DNA from 4 places in the Streptomyces sp. NPDC046303 genome. Region 2 is predicted to be linked to each of the others. Evidence: riboswitches for the same ligand, from Rfam matches in the RefSeq annotation. Region 2 holds a riboswitch; each other region holds the start of a gene.
What was found. A riboswitch is a leader RNA that binds a small molecule or an ion and turns the genes downstream of it on or off. The one in region 2 is predicted to bind cobalamin.
Positions count from the first base shown of each region.

Region 1: another riboswitch for cobalamin. It lies ahead of ACZ6I1_RS20910 (cobalamin biosynthesis protein); the one in region 2 lies ahead of ACZ6I1_RS25435 (ribonucleoside-diphosphate reductase subunit alpha).
Region 3: another riboswitch for cobalamin. It lies ahead of ACZ6I1_RS04220 (energy-coupling factor ABC transporter permease); the one in region 2 lies ahead of ACZ6I1_RS25435 (ribonucleoside-diphosphate reductase subunit alpha).
Region 4: another riboswitch for cobalamin. It lies ahead of ACZ6I1_RS00350 (ABC transporter substrate-binding protein); the one in region 2 lies ahead of ACZ6I1_RS25435 (ribonucleoside-diphosphate reductase subunit alpha).

Region 1 covers NZ_JBVJFA010000019.1:35,089-40,682, forward strand. The annotation lists gene ACZ6I1_RS20895 (alpha/beta hydrolase) at 82-1,212, opposite strand; gene ACZ6I1_RS20900 (inorganic phosphate transporter) at 1,524-2,807, shown strand; gene ACZ6I1_RS20905 (hypothetical protein) at 2,836-3,057, shown strand; cobalamin riboswitch at 3,156-3,306, shown strand; gene ACZ6I1_RS20910 (cobalamin biosynthesis protein) at 3,344-4,303, shown strand; gene ACZ6I1_RS20915 (cobyric acid synthase) at 4,300-5,594, shown strand, end outside.
Region 2 covers NZ_JBVJFA010000026.1:93,643-99,236, reverse strand. The annotation lists gene ACZ6I1_RS25455 (carbon starvation CstA family protein) at 1-286, shown strand, start outside; gene ACZ6I1_RS25450 (CstA-like transporter-associated (seleno)protein) at 286-480, shown strand; gene ACZ6I1_RS25445 (Uma2 family endonuclease) at 535-1,119, opposite strand; gene ACZ6I1_RS25440 (GNAT family N-acetyltransferase) at 1,198-1,698, shown strand; adenosylcobalamin-variant (AdoCbl-variant) riboswitch at 1,763-1,839, shown strand; gene ACZ6I1_RS25435 (ribonucleoside-diphosphate reductase subunit alpha) at 1,993-4,380, shown strand; gene ACZ6I1_RS25430 (ribonucleotide-diphosphate reductase subunit beta) at 4,380-5,396, shown strand; gene ACZ6I1_RS25425 (hypothetical protein) at 5,351-5,539, opposite strand.
Region 3 covers NZ_JBVJFA010000003.1:153,254-158,847, reverse strand. The annotation lists gene ACZ6I1_RS04235 (ATP-binding cassette domain-containing protein) at 1-221, opposite strand, end outside; gene cbiQ (cobalt ECF transporter T component CbiQ) at 218-967, opposite strand; gene ACZ6I1_RS04225 (energy-coupling factor ABC transporter substrate-binding protein) at 971-1,363, opposite strand; gene ACZ6I1_RS04220 (energy-coupling factor ABC transporter permease) at 1,363-2,058, opposite strand; cobalamin riboswitch at 2,088-2,281, opposite strand; gene ACZ6I1_RS04215 (flavodoxin family protein) at 2,539-3,252, shown strand; gene ACZ6I1_RS04210 (AMIN-like domain-containing (lipo)protein) at 3,266-3,784, opposite strand; gene ACZ6I1_RS04205 (hypothetical protein) at 3,954-4,571, shown strand; gene ACZ6I1_RS04200 (L-serine ammonia-lyase) at 4,597-5,594, opposite strand, start outside.
Region 4 covers NZ_JBVJFA010000001.1:69,822-75,415, forward strand. The annotation lists partial or broken gene ACZ6I1_RS00335 (DNA glycosylase AlkZ-like family protein) at 1-273, shown strand, start outside; gene ACZ6I1_RS00340 (glycoside hydrolase family 18 protein) at 371-1,708, opposite strand; gene ACZ6I1_RS00345 (DUF4352 domain-containing protein) at 1,910-2,455, opposite strand; cobalamin riboswitch at 2,508-2,646, shown strand; gene ACZ6I1_RS00350 (ABC transporter substrate-binding protein) at 2,693-3,694, shown strand; gene ACZ6I1_RS00355 (FecCD family ABC transporter permease) at 3,691-4,752, shown strand; gene ACZ6I1_RS00360 (ABC transporter ATP-binding protein) at 4,749-5,555, shown strand; gene ACZ6I1_RS00365 (VOC family protein) at 5,590-5,594, opposite strand, start outside.

The DNA of each region.
Region 1 (5,594 bases), on a different contig from region 2:
ACTCACCCGCAGGACTCCTGCCGCCACATCCCCTTCACATGAGAGGTCACATGAGAGGTCCCATGAGGGGCCGCATCAGGGTCACATCAAAGGGGTCAGGAAACGGCGCAGGGCCTCCTCGTACCGGGCCGGATCGGCGTTCCACATCGCGCCGTGGCCGGCCTCGCGGACGGTGTGCAGGGTGACGAGATCGGGCCGGGCGGCGGCGAGGCGCCGCGAGGGCTCCCAGGGGGCGAGGGTGTCGTCCGGGCCGTGGAAGACCAGTGCGGGGACGCGCAGCGCGCCGGGGTCGGCCAGCGGCGGCTGGTGGTCGGCGCGCAGGCCCGCTCGGCCCTCGGCGGCGCGGACCGCGAGCGGGAGCACCGGGGCCGGGGTATGGCGCGCCACCGCGAGGGCGCGCAGGGTCGCGTGCCAGTCGAGTACGGGAGAGTCCAGCACCAGCCCGGAGATCCGGCCGGCGAGCGCCGAGCGCTCGGCGGCCCGCAGGGCCATGGCGGCGCCGGTGGACCAGCCGTGCAGGATGACGCGGCGGGCTCCGTAGCGCAGGGCGTAGCGGATGGCGGCGTCCAGGTCGCGCCACTCCGACTCGCCGAGGTGGCCGAGGCCGTCCGGGGAGGCGGGGGCGCCGAGGTCGCCGCGGTAGGCCAGGTCCAGGACGGGCAGCCGGAACCGGTGCAGGAAGGGCATGACCACCATCGGGTGCTCCCGGCCGGCGCCGAGTCCGTGCACGGTGATGACCCAGGTGTCGCGGGCCGCGGGCACGAACCAGGCGGGCAGGGCGCCGAGCTCCCCGGGGACGTCCACGTCCGCGTGGTCGAGCCCGAGGGCGGTGCGCGGGTTCCCGACGTGGACCCGGGAGGTCAGGGTGACCCGGGTGCCGGGGTCGAGGCTGCCGTGGGTGACGGCGAGGAGGCGGCGTACGACGGTGTCCGGGGCGTGCTCGGCGTCGGGGAGCACGGGCCCGACCACGGCGTGCACGCCGGGGGCGTCGAGTCCGTACGTACCGGGGCGCAGGGAGCCGAGCGAGCGCGTGAGGACGACCCGGCCGGCGGCGGTGGAGTGCACGCTCAGGCGCGGGCTGCCGGGCAGCGGGCGCCCGGGCTCGGGCCGCAGGGCCGCGTCGGCGGCGTACCGCCCGGCCGCGACGGCGGCCACGCCGGCGCCCAGGAGGGTCGTGGTGACGGCCGCTGCCGTCGCTGTCGCGGTACGCACCGCTCCAGTGTCGGGGCGCGGGCTTCGCCGGGCCACCGGAGGAGATCGTTCCGGCAATCGCCGGCAGCGGGGTGATCTAGGTCTCTTTCGGTGTCCGGGACGGGCCGGCCGGCGGGCCGGAGATCCCCGGCGGAGGGGTTCGTTCACCCCGCTTTGACGTGCATTTATCTAGATACCTAGGTCAGAATCGGGACGAATGGACCGATCACACCCCGGGTGGAGACACCGACCAGCCCGCGGTAGTTCACCTTCCGTTCATCCAGGTTGCCTACGGTCGCCGAGCCACTGACGTCAAACAGAAGCCTGGGTAAATGGAGCACATAACGCTTCTCCTCGGGATCGTGATCATCACCGCTCTCGTGTTCGACTTCACGAACGGTTTCCACGACACAGCCAACGCGATGGCCACCACCATCTCGACCGGCGCCCTCAAGCCCAAGACGGCGGTGGCCATGTCCGCCGTGCTCAACCTCGTCGGCGCTTTCCTGTCCGTGGAGGTCGCCAAGACGATCTCCAAGGGCTTGGTCAACGAGGAAGGAATCCAGCCAGAGGTGATCTACGCCGCCCTGGTCGGCGCGATCCTGTGGAACCTCCTCACCTGGCTGGTCGGCCTGCCCTCCAGCTCCTCGCACGCCCTGATGGGCGGCCTGATCGGTGCCGCGGTCGCCTCGGCCGGCCTCGGCGCGGTCAACGGCGACACGCTCGTCACCAAGGTGCTGATCCCGGCGATCGCGGCCCCGCTCGTCGCCGGTCTGGCGGCCATGCTGGCCACGAAGGTCACGTACAAGTTCGGCAGCAAGGTCGGCGACAAGACCTCGGCCAAGGGCTACCGCGCCGGCCAGATCGCCTCGGCCGGACTGGTCTCCCTCGCGCACGGCACCAACGACGCGCAGAAGACGATGGGCATCATCACCCTGGCGCTGATCGCGGGCGGCGCGATCGCGCCGGACGCGAACCCGCCGGTGTGGGTCATCCTCTCCGCCGGTATCGCGATCGCGCTCGGCACCTACCTGGGCGGCTGGCGCATCATCCGCACCATGGGCAAGGGCCTGACCGACCTGCAGCCGCAGCAGGGCTTCGCCGCCCAGACCTCGGCCGCCACGGTCATCCTGGCCTCCTCGAACCTCGGCTTCTCGCTCTCCACCACCCACTCGTGCTCCGGCGCGGTCATGGGTGCGGGCCTGGGCCGCAAGGGCGGTGTGGTCCGCTGGTCCACCGCGACCCGCATGTTCGTCGCCTGGGGCCTCACCCTGCCGGCCGCCGCCCTGGTCTCCGCGGGCGCCGAGCTGGTCATGCGCACCGGTGACGTCGGCATCGCCGCCGTCACGGTCTTCCTGGTCGCCTCCTGCGCCGCCATCTGGCTCATCTCGCGCCGCCAGGTCGTGGACCACACCAACGTCAACGACGTGCCGGCGGCCGGCGCCGAGGAGCCCGGTGTCGTCACCACGGCGATCGCGGCCGTCACCGTCCCGCCGACCGCCGCCGCGGCCGGTACGACCGTCGCCGGTACGACCGCCGCGGTCACGGACGACGCCCTCAAGGCCACCATTTCGGCCTCGACCGCGACGCCTGCGGCTCCGGCCGCGGCGGTCTGACCCCGAGAACGACAGAGGAATCAGCGGTATGAAGATCGACTGGGAAGCCCTCGGCTCCGTGTTCGGAGTCAGCCTCTCCGCCACCGTCGCCCTCGTGGCCCTGTTCACCCTCGGCCTGGTGGGCCTGTCCAAGCACGAGGCCGCCACCGAGCAGGGCGGCGCGGCCACCCTGGCCCGCAGCGGCGCGTACGCCTGCTTCGCGCTCTGCGCGGCGGCCGTGGCGTACGGGATCTACCTGATCGTCGTCTGAGACGTCACATGTGAGACATCACGTGTGAAGGCTCCCCCCGGGTCCTCCCGGGGGGAGCTTTCGCGTACCCCGCCGCAGGTCAACGGCGAGTTGACGGGCCTTCGCGGTGCGTGGTGGACTGCCCGAGCCAATACGGCGGCATGGAGAGGAAGTCCGGTGCGAATCCGGCGCGGTCCCGCCACTGTCACCGGGGCACTCGGCCGAGTGCGTCCCGGGAGCCAGGAACTCTCGCCGCCGGACACGTCGAACCAGGGCGCGGACCCTGAGTGAGGACATACCTGCCACCATGCGTGCCGATCGCGTCTTCGCGTACGGCGTCACGGCGGGCCTGATCGGCGACCGGATCCTCGGGGATCCGCGCCGTGGGCACCCCGTGGCCGCCTTCGGACGAGCCGCCGCCGCCGTCGAACGTGCCCTGTGGCGCGACGACCGCGCCCGGGGCCTCCTGCACACCCTGGTCTGCGCCGGGGGCGCGGCCGCCGTCGGCGCGCTGGGCGCCCGCGCCGTGCGCTCCCGGCCCGCGGCCGCCCGTATCGCCCTGACCGCCGCCGCCACGTGGGCCGTCGTGGGCGGCACGTCGCTGGGCCGCGAGGCCCGCGCCATCGGCGGCGCGCTCGCCGCCGGGGACGCCGAGGTGGCCCGGGAGCGGCTGCCGCACCTGTGCGGACGCGACCCGCACGCCCTGGACGAGCAGCAGATGGCCCGCGCCGTCGTGGAGTCGGTCGCGGAGAACACCTCCGACGCGGTGGTCGGTGCCCTGGTGTGGGGCGCCGTCGCCGGGGTCCCCGGGCTGCTGGCCTTCCGCGCCGTGAACACCCTGGACGCGATGGTCGGCCACAAGTCCCCCCGCTACCTGCGCTACGGCTGGGCTTCCGCCCGGCTCGACGACCTGGCGGGCTGGCCGGGCGCCCGGCTGACCGCGCTGGCCGCGGTACTGGCCGGTCCCGACCGGCGGGGAGCCGTACGGGCCTGGCGCGCGGACGCCGCCGGGCACCCGAGCCCGAACGCCGGGCCCGTGGAGGCCTCCTTCGCGGGTGCGCTCGGCGTACGGCTGGGCGGCACCCTGGCGTACGGGGGGCGGGTCGAGCACCGGGCGGTGCTGAACGGCGCGGCGGGGCGGCCGGTGGCGGTCGCGGACATCCAGCGGGCGGTACGGCTGTCGCGGCAGGTGACCTGGCTGGCGCTCGGGGCGTGTGTGGCGGCCCGGACGCTGGTTTCGCGTACATCACGGAGGGGGCGCGCATGAGCGGCGCGAAGCGCGGCGGCGGACTGCTGGTCGCCGGAACCACATCGGACGCGGGCAAGAGCGTGGTCACGGCGGGCATCTGCCGCTGGCTGGCCCGCCAGGGCGTGAAGGTGGCGCCCTTCAAGGCGCAGAACATGTCGCTGAACTCGTTCGTGACGCTGGAGGGCGCCGAGATCGGCCGCGCCCAGGCCATGCAGGCCCAGGCGGCCGGCGTGGAGCCGACCGCGCTGATGAACCCGGTCCTGCTCAAGCCGGGCAGCGACCGCAGCAGCCAGGTGGTGCTGCTGGGCAAGCCGGTGGGCGAGATGAGCGCCCGCGGCTACCACGGGGGCAGGCAGGAGCAGTTGCTCGGCATCGTCACGGACTGCCTGGAGCAGCTGCGGGGCACGTATGACGCCGTGATCTGCGAGGGGGCGGGCAGTCCGGCCGAGATCAACCTGCGCCGGACCGACATCGTGAACATGGGCATCGCGCGGGCCGCGCGGTTCCCGGTGGTCGTGGTCGGGGACATCGACCGGGGCGGGGTCTTCGCGTCCTTCTTCGGTACGACGGCCCTGCTGTCGGCGGAGGACCAGTCGCTGATCGCCGGATACATGGTCAACAAGTTCCGCGGTGACGTCACGCTGCTGGAGCCGGGCATGGAGATGCTGCGCGGCCTGACCGGGCGGGCCACGTACGGGGTCCTGCCCTTCCGGCACGGGCTGGGCATCGACGAGGAGGACGGGCTCCGGGTCTCCCTGCGCGGAGCGGTACGGGAGTCGGTGGTGGCCCCGCCCGTGGGCGAGGACGTGCTGCGGGTCGCGGTGTGCGCGGTCCCGCTGATGTCGAACTTCACGGACGTCGACGCGCTCGCCGCGGAGCCGGGGGTGGTCGTGCGGTTCGTGGACCGGGCCGAGGAACTGGCCGACGCGGACCTCGTCGTCGTGCCGGGGACGCGCGGGACGGTCAAGGCGCTGGAGTGGCTGCGGGAACGCGGGCTCGCGGACGCGCTGCTGCGGCGGGCCGCCGAGGGGCGGCCCGTGCTGGGCGTCTGCGGCGGGTTCCAGGTGCTCGGCGAGCACATCGAGGACGAGGTCGAATCGCGGGCGGGCTCGGTGGACGGGCTCGGACTGCTGCCGGTGCGCGTCCGCTTCGCGCGGGAGAAGACCCTGGCGCGCCCGGTGGGTTCGGCGCTGGGCGAGGAGGTCTCGGGCTACGAGATCCACCACGGCGTGGCCGAAGTCCTGGGCGGGACGCCCTTCCTCGACGGGTGCCGGGTCGGGTCGGTGTGGGGAACGCACTGGCACGGCTC
Region 2 (5,594 bases):
CGCCAAGAACATGGACGAGATGCACACGGTGGTCACCAACGCCACGGTGGACGGCGTCCTGTGCGCCCTCTTCGCAGTGCTGATCATCATCGTGCTGGCCGACGCGGCCCGCACCTGCTTCAAGGCGATCAGCAACCCGGAGTCGGCGAAGCTGGCCGAGGTCCCGTGGACGCAGTCGAAGATCATCGCTCCCGCGGGGCTGATCCCGACCGCCGAGGAGAAGGCCGAGCTCGCCGCGGCGGGCCTGGACTCGGGCGGCGGGCAGGTCAAGGAGCCGGTGGCCTGATGAGCCTGCGCAGCGCACTGGCGAGGGCGCGGTACTTCGTACGGGAGTTCTCGGGGGAGGCGGCCTACGACCGGTACGTCGCCCACGCCCGCGGCCACGACCCGGACGCGCAGGTCATGACCCGCCGCGCCTTCGAACGCGCCCGCACGGACGCCCGCGAGGCGGACCCGCGCGAGGGCTTCGGCTGCTGCTGAGCCCGTGACGGCCCGAAGGGTCCTACCGCCTGGCGGTAGGACCCTTCGGCTTGCTCAGCGCACCCAGTCCTTGAGGGGCTCGGTCTGGAGCGTGATGCCGACGGGGTCGGGAAGCTTGACTTCCTTGCCGAAGGGAACGGTGCGCACAGTCTCGTAGCCGACGCCATCCGGGTCGCTGTGGACGAGAACCTGGCACTTGAGCCGGTCAATGAGCAAGTACACGGGGATACCGGTCTGCGCATATGCCCGCGGCTTCTCGATCCGGTCGCGCCGCTCGGTATCGGAGTCCCACGAGGTCACCTCGACGGCCATCAGGATCGGGCTCGGATCCACCCAGTCGCCCTGCCCTACGAACGCGTCCTCGTGCGCCAGAACCCCGTCCGGAATAGCGCGGCCCTCCCGGTACTGCTCCGCCTTGATCCCCTGCCCTGCGTGCAGCCAGAGCTCCGGGTGGTGCTGCATGCAGATCCGCGTCAACCACTGGATGATCCGCCCGTGGTCCCCGTCTGGCATGGCCTTGCTCCTCAGCACCCCACCGATGAATTCCAGTCGCAGCCCCTCCTCCTCGCGGGCCGCTATGCGGGCCAGGGACTCGAACCGTTCGATCGTCATGTGGGGCCGGTCGGTCATCACGGTCATGCCTCACTCACCTTCATCGACGGTGCTGTCTCCGACGATAGCGCCGGGCACCGACACCCGTCCTGCACACTCGACCCCATGGACATCGTGATCAGGGAAGCACTGCCTGCGGAGTACGAGGCGCTCGGGGAGATCACCGCGCAGGCCTATCTCGGGGACGGGCTGCTCACCTTCGGCGAGGCGGACCCCTACCTCGCCCGGCTGCGGGACGTGGCCGGGCGGGCCGCGGACAGCGAGATACTCGTCGCCGCCCACAGCGACGGGCAGCTGCTCGGGGGTGTGGCCTTCGCCCCGCCGGGAAGTTCGTTCCGCGACATCGCGGGGTCCGACGAGGCCGAGTTCCGGATGCTGGCCGTCGCCCGGGAGGGCCGCGGGCAGGGGATCGGCGAGGCGCTCGTACGGGCCTGCATCGACCGCGCCCGCGCCCTGGAAGGCGTCCGGCGCCTCGTGCTGTCCACGTCCGACGACATGCCGACCGCCCACCGGCTCTACGAACGCCTCGGCTTCGTACGGACTCCCGCGCGGGACTGGGAGCCCTTCCCCGGCCTCACTCTGCGCACGTACGGTCTCGAACTGTAGCCGCGGCGACACAACATCTAGGGGGTCGCACACGAGGCGGCCCCCACATGTATGCTCATGCCTGCTGTCGCCGCAGGGGAATCCGGTGCGAATCCGGAACTGTCCCGCAACGGTATGAAAAGTCCGAGGACCTGCCGACGGTGCGCCCGGGTCGACCGAACCGGGTGCCGATACGTCCGGGCCTCGCGGTTGGGCCGGTGGACGCCATGCGGTGTACGCGTTCCTGCCACGCCCGCATGCGCCTCCCCGTGCCCGTCCGCCGAAGACCGGGCCGAGCGAGGGAGAGCTCCCGCCGTGACCATCGCGCCTTCCGCACCGCGCGCCGAGTCCGTTTCTGGCGACACCACCGAGGGCCCGGGGGCCACGCTGCTGCGTACCCTCACCGAACTGACGGCGGACCTCCCCGACACCGACCCCGGCCGGGTCGCCGCCGCCGCGCTGCGCGGCCGCAGCTCCGCCGCCGACGAGGCCGAACTGCGGGGGCTGGCCACCGAGGCCGCCGCCGGCCTGATCTCCGAGGACCCGGCGTACTCCAAGCTCGCCGCCCGGCTGCTGACGCTGGCCGTCCGCGACGAGGCCGCCGGCCAGGGCGCCACCTCCTTCTCCGCGTCCGTCGAGGTGGGTTACCGCGAAGGGCTCATCGCCGACCGCACGGCCGCGTTCGTCCGGGCCCACGCGGCCCGCCTGGACGCGCTGGTGGAGCACACCCTCGCCGAGGGCGCCGACGACCGCTTCGGCTTCTTCGGCCTGCGCACCCTGCACAGCCGCTACCTGCTGCGCCACCCGATCACCCGCCAGGTCATCGAGACCCCGCAGTACTTCATGCTGCGCGTGGCCTGCGGTCTCGCCGAGGACGAGAGCGTCCAGGCCGTCGAGGAAGTGGCCTCGCTCTACCGGCTGATGAGCCGCCTCGACTACCTGCCGTCCTCCCCCACGCTCTTCAACTCCGGCACCCGGCACCCGCAGATGTCCTCCTGCTACCTGCTGGACTCCCCGCTGGACGAGCTGGACTCGATCTACGACCGCTACCACCAGGTCGCCCGCCTGTCCAAGCACGCCGGCGGCATCGGCCTCTCGTACTCCCGCATCCGTGCGCGGGGTTCGCTGATCCGCGGCACCAACGGCCACTCCAACGGCATCGTGCCGTTCCTGAAGACCCTCGACGCCTCCGTGGCCGCCGTGAACCAGGGCGGCCGCCGCAAGGGCGCCGCCGCCGTCTACCTGGAGACCTGGCACGCGGACATCGAGGAGTTCCTGGAGCTGCGCGACAACACCGGTGAGGACCAGCGCCGCACGCACAACCTGAACCTCGCCCACTGGGTGCCGGACGAGTTCATGCGCCGCGTGAACGCCGACGCCGACTGGTCGCTGTTCTCCCCGGCCGACGTGCCCGAGCTCGTCGACCTGTGGGGCGACGCGTTCGACGCCGCCTACCGCAAGGCCGAGGAGGCGGGCCTCGCCCGCAAGACCATGCCCGCCCGCGACCTGTACGGCCGGATGATGCGCACCCTCGCGCAGACCGGCCAGGGCTGGATGACCTTCAAGGACGCCTCCAACCGCACGGCGAACCAGACCGCCGAGCCGGGCACCGTCGTCCACTCCTCCAACCTGTGCACCGAGATCATCGAGGTCACCAACGACGGCGAGACGGCCGTCTGCAACCTCGGCTCGGTCAACCTCGGCGCGTTCGTGGTCAACGGCGAGATCGACTGGGAGCGGATCGACGAGACCGTCCGCACCGCCGTGACCTTCCTCGACCGCGTGGTGGACATCAACTTCTACCCGACCGAGCAGGCCGGCCGCTCCAACGCCCGCTGGCGCCCGGTGGGCCTGGGCGCGATGGGTCTCCAGGACGTCTTCTTCAAGCTCAAGCTGCCCTTCGACTCCCCCGAGGCGAAGGCCCTGTCCACCAAGCTGTCCGAGCGCATCATGCTGGCCGCGTACGAGGCCTCCTGCGACCTCGCCGAGCGCAGCGGCCCGCTGCCGGCCTGGGAGCAGACCCGCACCGCCCGCGGCGTCCTGCACCCGGACCACTACGACGTGGAGCTGAACTGGCCGGAGCGGTGGGAGGCGCTGCGCGCCCGGGTCGCGACGACCGGCATGCGCAACTCGCTGCTGCTGGCCATCGCCCCGACGGCCACGATCGCCTCCATCGCCGGCGTGTACGAGTGCATCGAGCCGCAGGTCTCCAACCTCTTCAAGCGCGAGACGCTGAGCGGTGAGTTCCTCCAGGTCAACGCGTACCTGGTGGACGAGCTGAAGCAGCTGGGCGTGTGGGACGCGCAGACCCGCGAGGCGCTGCGCGAGTCCAGCGGCTCCGTGCAGGGCTTCGGCTGGATCCCGGCCGAGGTGCGCGAGCTGTACCGCACGGCGTGGGAGATCCCGCAGCGCGGTCTGATCGACATGGCGGCGGCCCGTACCCCGTTCCTCGACCAGTCGCAGTCGCTGAACCTGTTCCTGGAGACGCCCACCATCGGCAAGCTCAGCTCGATGTACGCGTACGCCTGGAAGCAGGGCCTGAAGACCACCTACTACCTGCGCTCGCGCCCGGCGACGAAGATCGCCCGCGCCGCGTCCGGCTCCGCCGTCCCGGCCGCCGTGACCCCGCTCCCGCAGGCCGTCGACGCCGACGCGCTGGCCTGCTCCCTTGAGAACCCCGAGTCCTGCGAGGCCTGCCAGTAATGAGCTCCACCGACACCAAGAACCTCCTGGACCCGGGCTTCGAGCTCACGCTGCGGCCCATGCGCTACCCGGACTTCTACGAGCGCTACCGGGATGCGATCAAGAACACGTGGACGGTCGAGGAGGTCGACCTCCACTCGGACGTCGCGGACCTGGCGAAGCTGACGCCGGCCGAGCAGCACATGATCGGCCGTCTGGTCGCGTTCTTCGCGACGGGCGACTCGATCGTCTCGAACAACCTGGTGCTGACGCTGTACAAGCACATCAACTCCCCGGAGGCGCGCCTGTACCTGTCGCGCCAGCTGTTCGAGGAGGCCGTGCACGTCCAGTTCTACCTGACGCTGCTCGACACCTACCTGCCCGACCCGGACGACCGGGCGGCCGCCTTCGACGCGGTCGAGGAGATCCCCTCCATCCGCGAGAAGGCCCAGTTCTGCTTCAAGTGGATGGACTCGGTCGAGAAGATCGAGCGGCTGGAGACGCAGGCCGACCGCCGCCGCTTCCTGCTGAACCTGATCTGCTTCGCCGCGTGCATCGAGGGCCTGTTCTTCTACGGCGCCTTCGCGTACGTGTACTGGTTCCGCTCCCGCGGCCTCCTGCACGGCCTGGCCACCGGCACCAACTGGGTGTTCCGCGACGAGACCATGCACATGAACTTCGCCTTCGAGGTCGTGGACACGGTCCGCAAGGAGGAGCCGGAGCTCTTCGACGACGCCCTCCAGCAGCAGGTCACCGACATGCTGAAGGAGGCCGTGGAGGCGGAGCTGCAGTTCGGCCGCGACCTGTGCGGTGACGGCCTGCCGGGCATGAACACCGAGTCGATGCGCGAGTACCTGGAGTGCGTCGCGGACCAGCGCCTGGTCCGCCTCGGCTTCCCGGCCGTGTACGGCTCGCAGAACCCGTTCTCCTTCATGGAGCTGCAGGGCGTCCAGGAGCTGACCAACTTCTTCGAGCGCCGGCCGTCGGCGTATCAGGTCGCCGTCGAGGGCACGGTCGACCTGGACGAGGACTTCTGAGCCGTGTGAACCGTTGATCGGCCGGCAGCCGCCTTGTGCAGCTGCCGGTCGATTCTGCGTTCCCGGGCCATGCCGTACAGGGAGGGACCGAGGAGCAGGGCGGCGAGGGCGAGGACGGTGAGGTAGTTCAGGAAGGTGCTCATGGGTCCACTCTCGCCAGAGTCGATCACACCGGACAGTGGCAGGACTGTCATCAAA
Region 3 (5,594 bases), on a different contig from region 2:
GCCCGGTCGTACGTCACCACGCTGCCGTCGAGGTGCAGCGCGCCCGAGCCCGGCTTCAGGCCGCCGCTCAGCAGCCGCATCAGCGTGGTCTTGCCGCTGCCGTTGCGGCCGAGCAGCACCAGCGCCCGGCCCTCGGGGATCCCGAAGTCCACCCCGGAGAGCACGGCGGGCCCGTCCTCGTACGCGTAGCCCGCGCCCACCAGTTCCACCAACGGCCTCACAGGTACAGCTCCTTCAGCACGAGAGTGACGGCGACCAGGCCGGTCAGCAGTACGCCGGACCAGGTCAGGAACCGCCAGGACAGCGAGGACTCCGGGACCAGCACCCGCAGCGCGCCGTCGTAGCCCCGCCCGGCGAGGCCCGACTGGAGCCGCGCCGCGCGGTCGAAGGCCCGTACGAACGAGGTCGCGGCGAGCCCCGCCACCGAACGCCACGCCGCGGCCCGGCCGGTGGTGCCCAGGCGGGCCGCCTGGGCCTGGCGGATCCGGGCCAGCGAGTCGAGCAGCAGGAACCCGATCCGGTACATGACCAGGGCCACGTCCACCACCGGGGCCGGGACCCCCGCCCGCACCAGCCGCGGCAGCACGTCCGAGACCGGGGTGGTGAAGGCGAACAGCAGCACGCCGAGCGAGGCCGCCGAGGTGCGCAGCAGCAGCTCGGCGGCCTGCCGGGGGCCGTCCGGGGCCAGCGAGACGAACCCGGCCGGCCCCCCGACGGCGACCAGCAGGGGCAGCGCCCCGGTGAAGCAGAAGCCGAGCGGGATCCGGAACGCCCGCCACAGCTGCCGCCCGGCCACCCCCGCGGGCCCCAGGAGCACGCACAGGGTGGCCGCTCCGACCAGCGGACCGCCGGGCCAGGGCGGCAGGCACACCGCGGTGACCGTCAGGCCGATCCCCAGCAGCGCCTTCTCCAGCGGATGGCGGTGGCGCCAGCGGCTGCTGTGCGCCGCCGCGTCGATCGGCAGCACCGCCTAGCGCTCCGCGCCGGCTGCCGGGCCCGTGTCCGGGGTCGCGTCCGGGCCCGCGTCCGGGGTCGTGGCGGTGTCCGTACCGGTCGCCGTCATGCCCGCGGCAGCCATGCGCCGGCCTCGGCGGACGCCGAAGTAGTACGCGAGCACGCCCGCGCCCAGCGCCGCCTGGAGGGAGAACAGCGCCGACTCGATCTCCCCGGAGGGGGGCTCGTACAGCGGCGTGAACCACGGCTCGTAGTCGGGTTTGAGCTCGGTGATGGCCGCCTCGGCCTGGCCGTCGGCGCCGGCGAACGGCTCCTCCTTGTCGTCCCCCAGCCCCAGCGCGAGCGGGAGCACGGCCAGCGCCGCCACCAGGAGCAGCAGCAGGGAGTTGATCTTCGCGTTCCTGGTCATCAGACCGTCGCCCCCCGCTGCTTCTCGGATCCGGTGAGCTTGGCGACGCCGAGCCGGACCAGGTCCGACTTGCTGGACTGCATCAGCAGGCGCATCACGAGCACGGTCAGCAGCCCCTCGCTCACCGCGAGCGGGATCTGGGTGAGCGCGAAGATCTCCGCGAACTTCACCAGCGCGCCGGTGAACCCGGTCGCCGCGTCGGGGAAGGCCAGCGCCAGCTGGACGGAGGTCACGCAGTAGGTGACCAGGTCGGCGAAGAACGCTCCGAAGAACACCGCCACCATCAGCGGCAGGTCGAACGTGCGCAGCAGTCGGTAGACGGCGTAGCCCGCCCAGGGCCCGGCGATCGCCATCGAGAAGACGTTGGCGCCGAGGGTGGTGAGCCCGCCGTGCGCCAGCAGCAGCGCCTGGAAGAGCAGGGTGATCGTGCCGAGCACCGCCATGATCGGCGGCCTGAAGAGGATGGCCCCGAGCCCGGTACCGGTGGGGTGGGAGCAACTGCCGGTCACCGAAGGGACCTTCAGCGCCGACAGGACGAACGTGAACGCCCCGGACGCGCCGAGCAGGAGCGTGCTCTCGGGATTGGCCTTCACCTCGCGGGTGAGGGCCCGGACGCCGTGGACGACGAAGGGAGCGGACGCGGCGCCCCAGGCGACCGCGTGCAACGGGGGTAGAAAACCCTCGGCTATATGCATGAGTGGGGAGACCTCTCCAGCACCTCGTGGATGGACAACGCGCCCCGGCCGGTCTCCTGGCTCACGGGTGCTGATGCCCGGGCTCCGCCTTCCCGGGGCCGCGAGGTATCCCGCGCGGGCCCAGTGGCTTCCCGCAGGATGGAGCCGGACTTCCCGATCACAGTGGCGAGGGCCGCACCGGTTTCCCACCGGTTTCCCGAACACCAAGGCCCGCTGACCCTAGTCGGACGTGGGGACCGGTAACAACCCGCCTCGAACGGGCCACGAGGTGGCCGGATTCCGTATGCCGGTCACGGGGCGCGGCCACTGCGGCACCATCCGTACCAAGGGCCCCCGCCGACACGGGAGTTCGCCGTCGCGGTGACGGCCGGATACGGCCTTTTCCGCCGCGCCGCGCCGTTCCGTACGCGCGACCGGGACGGGCCCCCGTACGGGCGCGGCCCGGTGGCGGCCCCGGCCGGCCCCGCACAGGCTGGGACCGTGGCTGCCGACTACGACTACTCAGACCTGACCGCCGTCTACGTGAACTGCACGCTCAAGCGCTCGCCCGAGACCAGCAACACCGACGGGCTGATCGACAAGAGCCGCGCGGTCATGGCAGCGGCGGGAGCCCGGACCTCGCTCATCCGCGCCGTCGACCACGACATCGCCACGGGCGTCTGGCCGGACATGACCGAGCACGGCTGGGAGAGCGACCAGTGGCCGGTCCTCTACAGCCAGATCATGGACGCCGACATCCTCGTCCTCTGCGGCCCGATCTGGCTCGGCGACAACAGCTCCGTGATGAAGCAGGTCATCGAGCGGCTCTACGCCTGCTCCTCCCTCCTGAACGAGAGCGGCCAGTACGCCTACTACGGGCGCGTCGGCGGGGCGCTGATCACCGGCAACGAGGACGGCGTCAAACACTGCGCCATGAACGTCCTCTACAGCCTCCAGCACCTCGGGTACGCGATCCCGCCGCAGGCCGACGCCGGCTGGATCGGCGAGGCCGGGCCGGGCCCCTCCTACCTCGACCCGGGCTCGGGCGGTCCGGAGAACGACTTCACCAACCGCAACACCGCCTTCATGTCGTGGAACCTGATGCACCTGGCCGCCCTGCTCAAGCGTTCGGGCGGCATCCCGGCCCACGGGAACCAGCGCTCGCTGTGGGACGCGGGCTGCCGCTTCGACTTCCCGAACCCCGAGCACCGGTAGGCGCCGCACCGGCTCAGTGCGCGATGTCCACGACGAACCGCTCCGGTGAGTGCAGGGCGTAGGCGCGGTAGTACGGCAGGGTGTCGAAGGCGGCGCCGAAGGTCACGTACCCCTCGTAGTCGCCGGTCAGGGCGAGTCCCTTGAGCTTGCCCAGGTAGATCTTCTGGAGCCTGGGCCCCTGGTAGACGCTCTGCCCCGCGTCGTCGTGCGCGGCGGCGGGGTTGAGGCGGATCTCCAGGAAGTACTTCCCGGCCAGCGGTACGGGCTTGCCGGACCCGTCGTGGAACAGCTGCGGGACGGGAGTGACGGTGACCGTGGGGACGTACCCCTGCGTGTCGATGACGATCCGGTCGTACGTGGCGTGCCCGCCCCAGCGGGCGTTGACGACGAGCGGGGTCTGCGTCTGGGTGGTGGCGCCGGCGGTGGCAGCGGCGGCGGCGGTGGTGGCCGAGGCAGGCGCGGCGAACGAGAGGCAGGCGACGAGCAGAGCGCCGGATGCCAGGGCCGTGAACTGCCGGAGACGTGCGTGGATCATGACGTCCCCTCGATTCTCGAGAGACGGGGACTTGTGACACAGCCTAGGACGCCGCCGTGGACCTCGCAGTTCCACTTCCTGTTCGGCTTTTCCGCCGGTGCGCAACCTCCTTTGATGGCAGGGTGGTTGAGTGGAGTACCGGCCCCGTTCGACAGGAGAGAACCGGATGCGTCGTCCCCGTCTTCCCCGCCGTGCGGCGGTCGCCCTGGTCCTGCTCCTGGCAGCCACCGCCTGCGGCGGCGACGCGGACCGCGAGGTCTCCCAGGAGGGCAAGGGCGGCTACCCGTGGAAGGCCACGGACGAGATCTGCAACGTGCTGCCCTACGGCGAGCTCGCCGACCCGCTGGGCGCGCGGGAGGAGGCCGCGGACCGGGTCAAGCGGTCCGGCGGGGGCGCCCCGGGCGTCCAGTGCGTCCAGCCGCTCGTCGAAACCGGCCCGGCGAAGTACGGGAACGTCAAGGTCGAGCTGGACCTCGCCTACGGCCAGAGCGTCGACTTCGCGAAGGACGTCTTCGCCAGGGCCCGCGAGAACACCCGCACGGACAACCCCGACCTCGGCCTCGCCGAGGTCAAGGGCGTCGGCAGGGAGGCCTACCAGTTCGGCTTCAACGCGCCGGACGACCGGCGCCAGGTGCGGGAGCTGCGCCTCCGGGACAGCAACCTGATGATCGACATCACCGTCACGGCCGAGGCGCGCTCGCTGCCCACCCCCGAGAGCCTCAAGGCGTTCGACGCGTCCGTGGCGGACTTCGCGAAGGGCTGCCTCAAGGCCCTGCGGGCCTAGGCCGGGCGTCGGGGGCCGTGTGGCGTCAGCACTCGATGACGTTGACCGCGAGGCCGCCGCGGGCGGTCTCCTTGTACTTGACCTTCATGTCCGCGCCGGTCTCCTTCATGGTCTTGATGACCTTGTCGAGGGAGACCTTGTGGCTGCCGTCGCCGCGCATGGCCATCTTCGCCGCGGTGACCGCCTTGACCGCCGCCATGCCGTTGCGCTCGATGCACGGGATCTGGACCAGGCCGCCGACCGGGTCGCAGGTCAGCCCCAGGTTGTGCTCCATGCCGATCTCGGCCGCGTTCTCGACCTGCTCCGGGGTGCCGCCCAGGACCTCGGCGAGGGCGCCGGCCGCCATCGAGCAGGCCGAGCCGACCTCGCCCTGGCAGCCGACCTCGGCGCCGGAGATCGAGGCGTTCTCCTTGAACAGCATGCCGATCGCGCCGGCGGCGAGGAGGAAGCGGACCACGCCGTCCTCGTCCGCGCCGGGCACGAAGTTCGTGTAGTAGTGCAGGACCGCCGGCAGCACCCCGGCCGCGCCGTTGGTCGGGGCGGTCACGACCCGGCCGCCCGCCGCGTTCTCCTCGTTGACCGCCATCGCGTAGATGGTCGTCCACTCGCTGCGGTGCATCATCGGGTCGCCCTCGGTGCGCAGCTGGCGCGCCGTGGAGGCGGCCCGGCGCTTGACCCGCAGCCCGCCCGGGAGGATGCCCTCGCGGGACATGCCGCGCGCGACGCAGGACTGCATGACGCGCCAGATCTCGAGCAGGCCCTCGCGGATCTCGTCCTCGGTGCGCCAGGCCTTCTCGTTCTCCAGCATCAGGGAGGAGATCGACAGGCCGGTCTCGTTCGCCAGGCGCAGCATCTCGTCGCCGGAGCGGAAGGGGTACTTCAGCACCGTGTCGTCGAGCTTGATCCGGTCCTCGCCGACCGCGTCCTCATCCACGACGAAACCGCCGCCGACCGAGTAGTACGTCTTCTCCAGCAGCGGGGTGCCGGAGGCGTCGTACGCGAAGAGGGTCATGCCGTTCGCGT
Region 4 (5,594 bases), on a different contig from region 2:
CGCCGGACTGCCGGCCGCCGTCGCCGCGCTCCGCGAGGCGCTCGTCTCCTTCCGCGGCGAGCGGGGACGGGAGCTGCTGGCCCTCCCCGACGCACCGCGCCCCGACGCCCGCGTCGTCCTGGTCGACGGCCGGGCCGCCGCGACCTGGAGACGTGAGACGGCACGGTGAGCGTGAGCCCGCTGCGCCGCTTCTCCCGGGCCGACCGCGGCGCCGTCGCGGAGCAGTGGAGGCCGCCGGCCGCCCGGTTGTCGTCCGACCGCGCACGAGGCGCGCACGTGGCGTGCACGTGGCGCGCACGTGGAGGGCGCCGCCGGGCCGGATCCGAAGTCGCGGCCCGGCGGCGCCGGTCAGTGGGCCCGCAGCCCCGGGTCAGCGGCCCCGCAGGCCCCGGTCCACGGCCGTCATCAGCTCGCCGTCGGCGGTGTCCGCGTCCAGAGACCAGAACATCGCGCCGCCGAGGCCGTGTGCGCGGATGTAGCCGGTCTTGGTGCGCAGCACCTGCGGGTCGTCGTACGTCCACAGGGTGCTGCCGTCGAAGAGCCAGGCGTGCCCGCCGCGCCGGTCCCGGTGGACCTGGTACGTCCCGGAACCGGCCAGCTCCTTCAGCGCCTTGTAGTCCTCGTACCCGGCCGACCAGGTGGCCGGCGCCGGCCCGGCGGCCGGCTGCCCCATGCCGTCCCCGCCGCCGCTGACGCCCGTCCACCCCTGCCCGTAGAACGGCATGCCCATCACCAGCTTGTGCGCGGGCGCGCCGCGCCGCCGCCAGGCGTCGACCGTGCCGTGCACGCTGAAGTCGCCCCGGGCGTAGAGCGCGGACTGCTGGGCCGTCGTGGACTCGCCGGAGACGTGGAAGTCGTATCCCTGGAGGGTCACGAAATCGAGGTCGCGCATGATCCGGCGGACGTCGAAGCCCGCGTCGATCTTGGCGGGTGCGGTCGGGACGAAGGCCGTCAGCTCGTACGGCGACTTCCGCTTCACGCTGCGCTCGTGGGCGTCGAGCTGCCTGCGGAACTCCCTGACCAGCTCGGTGAAGTTCCGCTTGTCCTCGGGCCGGAACCTCGTGTCCGTGTCACCGGCGGAGCCGGGCCACTCCCAGTCGAGGTCGATCCCGTCGAACACCCCGGCGGCCGCGCCCGCGCCGCCGCGGGTGCCGTCCCGCGGCAGGTTGCCCTTGATGTAGAGGTCGATGCACGACTCGACGAACGCCTTGCGGGAGGCGGGCGTGAGCGCGGCGTCCGAGAAGTGCGTGGACCAGCTCCAACCGCCCAGCGAGATCAGCACCTTGAGGCCGGGGTGCTTGGCCTTCAGCTCGCGCAGCTGGTTGAAGTTGCCGGCGAGCGGCTGGTCCCAGGTGTCGGCGACCCCGTCCACCGAGTTCTCGGCGTCGAGCGGGCGGACGTAGTCGGCCCAGGCGTCGGCCTCGCCGGGCACGTTCCCGGTGAAGCACCTGCCTTCGGCACTGACGTTGCCGAAGGCGTAGTTGATGTGGGTGAGCCTGCCGGCGGAGCCGTTCTTCTCCAGGTCCTGGACTTGGAAGTCCCGTCCGTAGACGCCCCATTGGGTGAAGTAGCCGACCTTCTTGTACGAGCGGTGGTGACCGCCCGCTGCTCCGTCCTGCACGGCGACGCCGGCGGCGGGCGCGAAGGCGGTCAGCAGGGAGAGGGAGCAGGCGGCGACGGCCAGCCGGCCGAGCATGCTGCGGCGCATGGGCTTCCTTTGCGGATGCGGGAGCGGGGCGTGAGCGCGTGCGCGGTGCATGCCGGAAACTATTGGTCTGGACCAGAGTGGTCAAGAGGGCGGCGGGAACTCACCTGCCACGGCGGCGTTCCGGGGCGGCGCGGAGGCCGTCCCCGGGCGCCGCGGTGAACGGACTGGGCGCCGCGGTGGTGTCGCCGGCGTCCCGGGGGGTTACGGCAGGCTCCACTGGCCGACGTCGTCGGCCAGGCCGCCGTTCAGGGCGAACTGGACGGCCGCCGGGGCGGCGTCCTTCGGGAGCCGGAAGGTGACGAAGCCCTCGGCCGAACCGCCGGGGCGCAGGGTGACGGTGTCCGGGAAGGAGGCTCCGGCCGCCGTCGGGCTGTTCAGCCCCGCGAACCGTTTCCCGGCCGTGTCGAGCAGGTGCGCGGCCGGTGCGGGGGAGTCCTTGTACACGGCGGTCCCGGTGTTCTCCAACCGGAAGCGCACGGCCAGCAGCCGGGTCGACGTATCGGCGGCCGGGCCTTCCGGATCGGCCGGGCTCGCCGGGTCCACCACCTGGACCAGGGTGACGTCGAGCCGCTGGCCGGGCTCGTTGCCGGCCAGGGAGACGGTCTCGTCCGACCCGGCGGGGGCCGCGCCCAGCAGCGCCGGGCCGAGGAGTGCGAGCGCCAGCGCCAGCGCGGCCGGTGCGCCGCGCGGGGCGCGCCGACGGCGCGGGCGGCGCCGGGGCGCGGGGGCATCCGCTGATCCACCCATCACCCTGTCCACGATCCTCCCCGGCCGGGGGTCCCGCCACCCAGGAAGATCGACTCTGGCAGACTGGCCGCGTAACCCAGGCGGTGCAGGACAGGAAACCGGTGCGATTCCGGTGCGGTCCCGCCACTGTGACCGGCCCTCCCCACGGGGAAGGCCGGGAGTCAGACACTGACGCACCGCCTCTGCTCGGTCCTTCACGTCGACCAGGGGACGCGGATCCCCCGGAGAGGCTCTGCCATGTCGCACCGTCGCGCCCGCGCCTTCCTGCGCGCGATCACCCCCCTCGCGTTCCTGATACCCCTGGCCGCCTGCGCCGGCTCCCCCGCCGAACGGCAGGCCAAGGCCGCGGGTTCGTCCGCCGAGGCGCCCGGGTTCCCGTACACCGTCACCAACTGCGGTGTGACCAGCACCTACCAGGCCCCGCCGCAGCGCGCCGTGACCATGAACCAGCACGCCACCGAGGTGCTGCTCGCCCTCGGCCTGGAGGACCGGATCGCCGGTTCCGCCTACCTCGACGACGCCGTGCTGCCCGCCTACCGGCCCGCCTACGACAAGATCAAGGTGCTGGCCAAGGAGTACCCCTCCAAGGAGGTCCTGCTCGGAGCCAACCCCGATTTCGTCTACGGGGGCTACTCCAGCGCCTTCGACAAGGCGCAGGGCCGCGACCGTGAGGGGCTGGCCAAGACCGGCATCAACTCCCGGCTCAACGTGGAGAACTGCGCCGGAGGCCCGGTCGGCGTCGAGCAGCTCAGGACCGAGATCACCGAAGTGGCGCGGACCTTCGGCGTGCCCGAGCGCGGCGCGAAGCTCATCGAGGACGAGCAGCGCCGCATCGACACCGTGACCGCCCGGGTGAAGGACAAGCCCCGGCCGTCCGTCTTCGTCTACGACTCCGGCGAGGCCTCCGCCTTCACCGCCGGGGGCGACGGCATCGGCCACCAGATCGTCTCGCTCTCCGGCGGGACGAACGTCTTCGCCGACCTCAAGGACACCTTCGGCGACGTGTCGTGGGAGAAGGTCATCGAACGCAAGCCCGAGGTCGTCCTCATCTACGACTACGGCAGCACCACCGTCGAAGCCAAGAAGCAGCGCCTGTTGAACGACCCGGCCCTCGCCCAGGTTCCCGCCATCAAGAACCAGCGGTTCGTCGTGCTTCCGCTCTCCTCGGCCGTCCTCGGGGTGCGCGTCGCCGACGCCGTCGAGTCCCTGGGCCGCCAGTTGCACCCCGACGCCGCGTGAGCCGGCGCCGGACCCCGGCCGTCCTCGTCCTCCTCGTCGCCGCGCTGGCGGCGTCCGCCGTCGCCGGCCTGGCCCTGGGGCCGGTACGGATCGCGCCCGGCCAGGTCCTCGACGTCGTGCTCGGCGGCCTGACGGGCGAGGGGCGCACCGGGGCGTTCGCCTCCATCGTGTGGGACGTCCGGATGCCGAGGGTGCTCCTCGGGGCCGTCGTCGGCGCCGGGCTCGCCGTGACGGGCACCGTGCTCCAGGCCCTCGTACGCAACCAGCTCGCCGACCCGTTCCTGCTCGGGGCCTCCTCCGGCGCTTCGGCAGGGGCCGTCCTCGTGATCGTCTTCGGCGCGGGGACCGGTGTCGCGGGGGCGGCGGGCCTGGCCGGTTTCGCGGGCCGGCTGGGCGTGCCGTCCGCCGCGTTCGCCGGGTCGCTGATCGCGCTCCTCGCCGTCTACGCCATGGCCCGGCGCGGTGGAGCCATGACCACCGGCCGGCTGATCCTCGCCGGGGTGGCCGTCCAGTACGTCCTGTCCGCGCTCACCAGCCTCGTCCTGGTGCTCGCCGCCCGCCCCGACCAGGTCAACTCCGTCCTCTTCTGGACGCTCGGCGGGCTCGGCGGGGCCCGCTGGGAAGAACTGGCCCTGCCTGCCGCCGCCCTGCTCGTGGGTACCGGCCTGCTCATCGCCCTGGCCCGGCCGCTCGACCTGCTGCTCGCGGGTGAGGAGGGCGCGCACACGCTGGGCCTGGACACCGGGCGCTTCCGGGCCGTCGTCTTCGTGCTCACCTCCCTCGTCATCGGCGTGCTCGTGGCCTACAGCGGGGCGATCGGGTTCGTCGGGCTGATGATTCCGCACGCCGCCCGGATGGTCGTCGGCGCCGCGCACCGGGCGCTGCTGCCGGTGGCCGCGCTGGGCGGGGCGGTGTTCCTGCTCCTGGCCGACCTGGTCGCCCGTACGGCCGCGGCGCCCGAGGAGATCCCGGTCGGCGTGGTCACCGCCCTCGTCGGCGGGCCGTTCTTCCTGTGGATGCTGAGGCGCTCCACCCGGACCGAGGGGATGACCGGATGACCGGGACCGCGGCGCTGGAACTCGCCGTCCAGGGCGTGCGTTACGAGACCGAGGGGCGCACGCTGCTGCACGGTGTCGACCTCACCGCGCGTCCCGGCGAGACGGTCGGTGTGGTCGGCCCCAACGGCAGCGGCAAGACCACTCTGCTGCGCTGTGTGTACGGCACCCTGCGGCCCACCGCCGGCCGGGTCCTGCTGGACGGCGCCGACGCGGGCGCGCTCACGGTCAAGGACCGGGCGCGGCGCGTGGCGGTCGTCCCGCAGGACGCGAGCGGCACCTTCGGGCTGACCGTCCGCGAGGTCGTCGCCATGGGGCGCAGCCCGCACAAGCGCTTCTGGGAGCAGGACGGCCCGGACGACGCCCGGCGGGTGGCCGGGGCCCTGCGGACCGTGGGCGCGGGCGCCTTCGCCGCCCGCCGCTTCGACGAGCTCTCCGGCGGCGAACGCCAGCGCGCGCTGGTGGCCCGCGCCCTCGTCCAGGATCCCGGCCTGCTCGCCCTCGACGAGCCGACCAACCACCTGGACATCCGCTACCAGTTGGAGATCCTCGGCCTGGTCCGCGCCCTGCCCTCCACCGGCCTGCTGGTCCTGCACGACCTCAACCTCGCCGCCGCCTTCTGTGACCGGCTGTACGTGCTGGACGGCGGCCGCGTGGTGGCCTCGGGCCCGCCCGCGGCGGTACTGACCGAGGAACTGCTGGCCGAGGTGTACGGGGTGAGCACCCGGATCGGAATCCACCCGGGCACGGGCGCGCCGAACATCGTCTACCTGCACCCGGAGGGAGAACGCCCGGGGAAACGGTGACGAGCGGGACGGGTGGTCGCCGAACCGTCCGCGGCTACG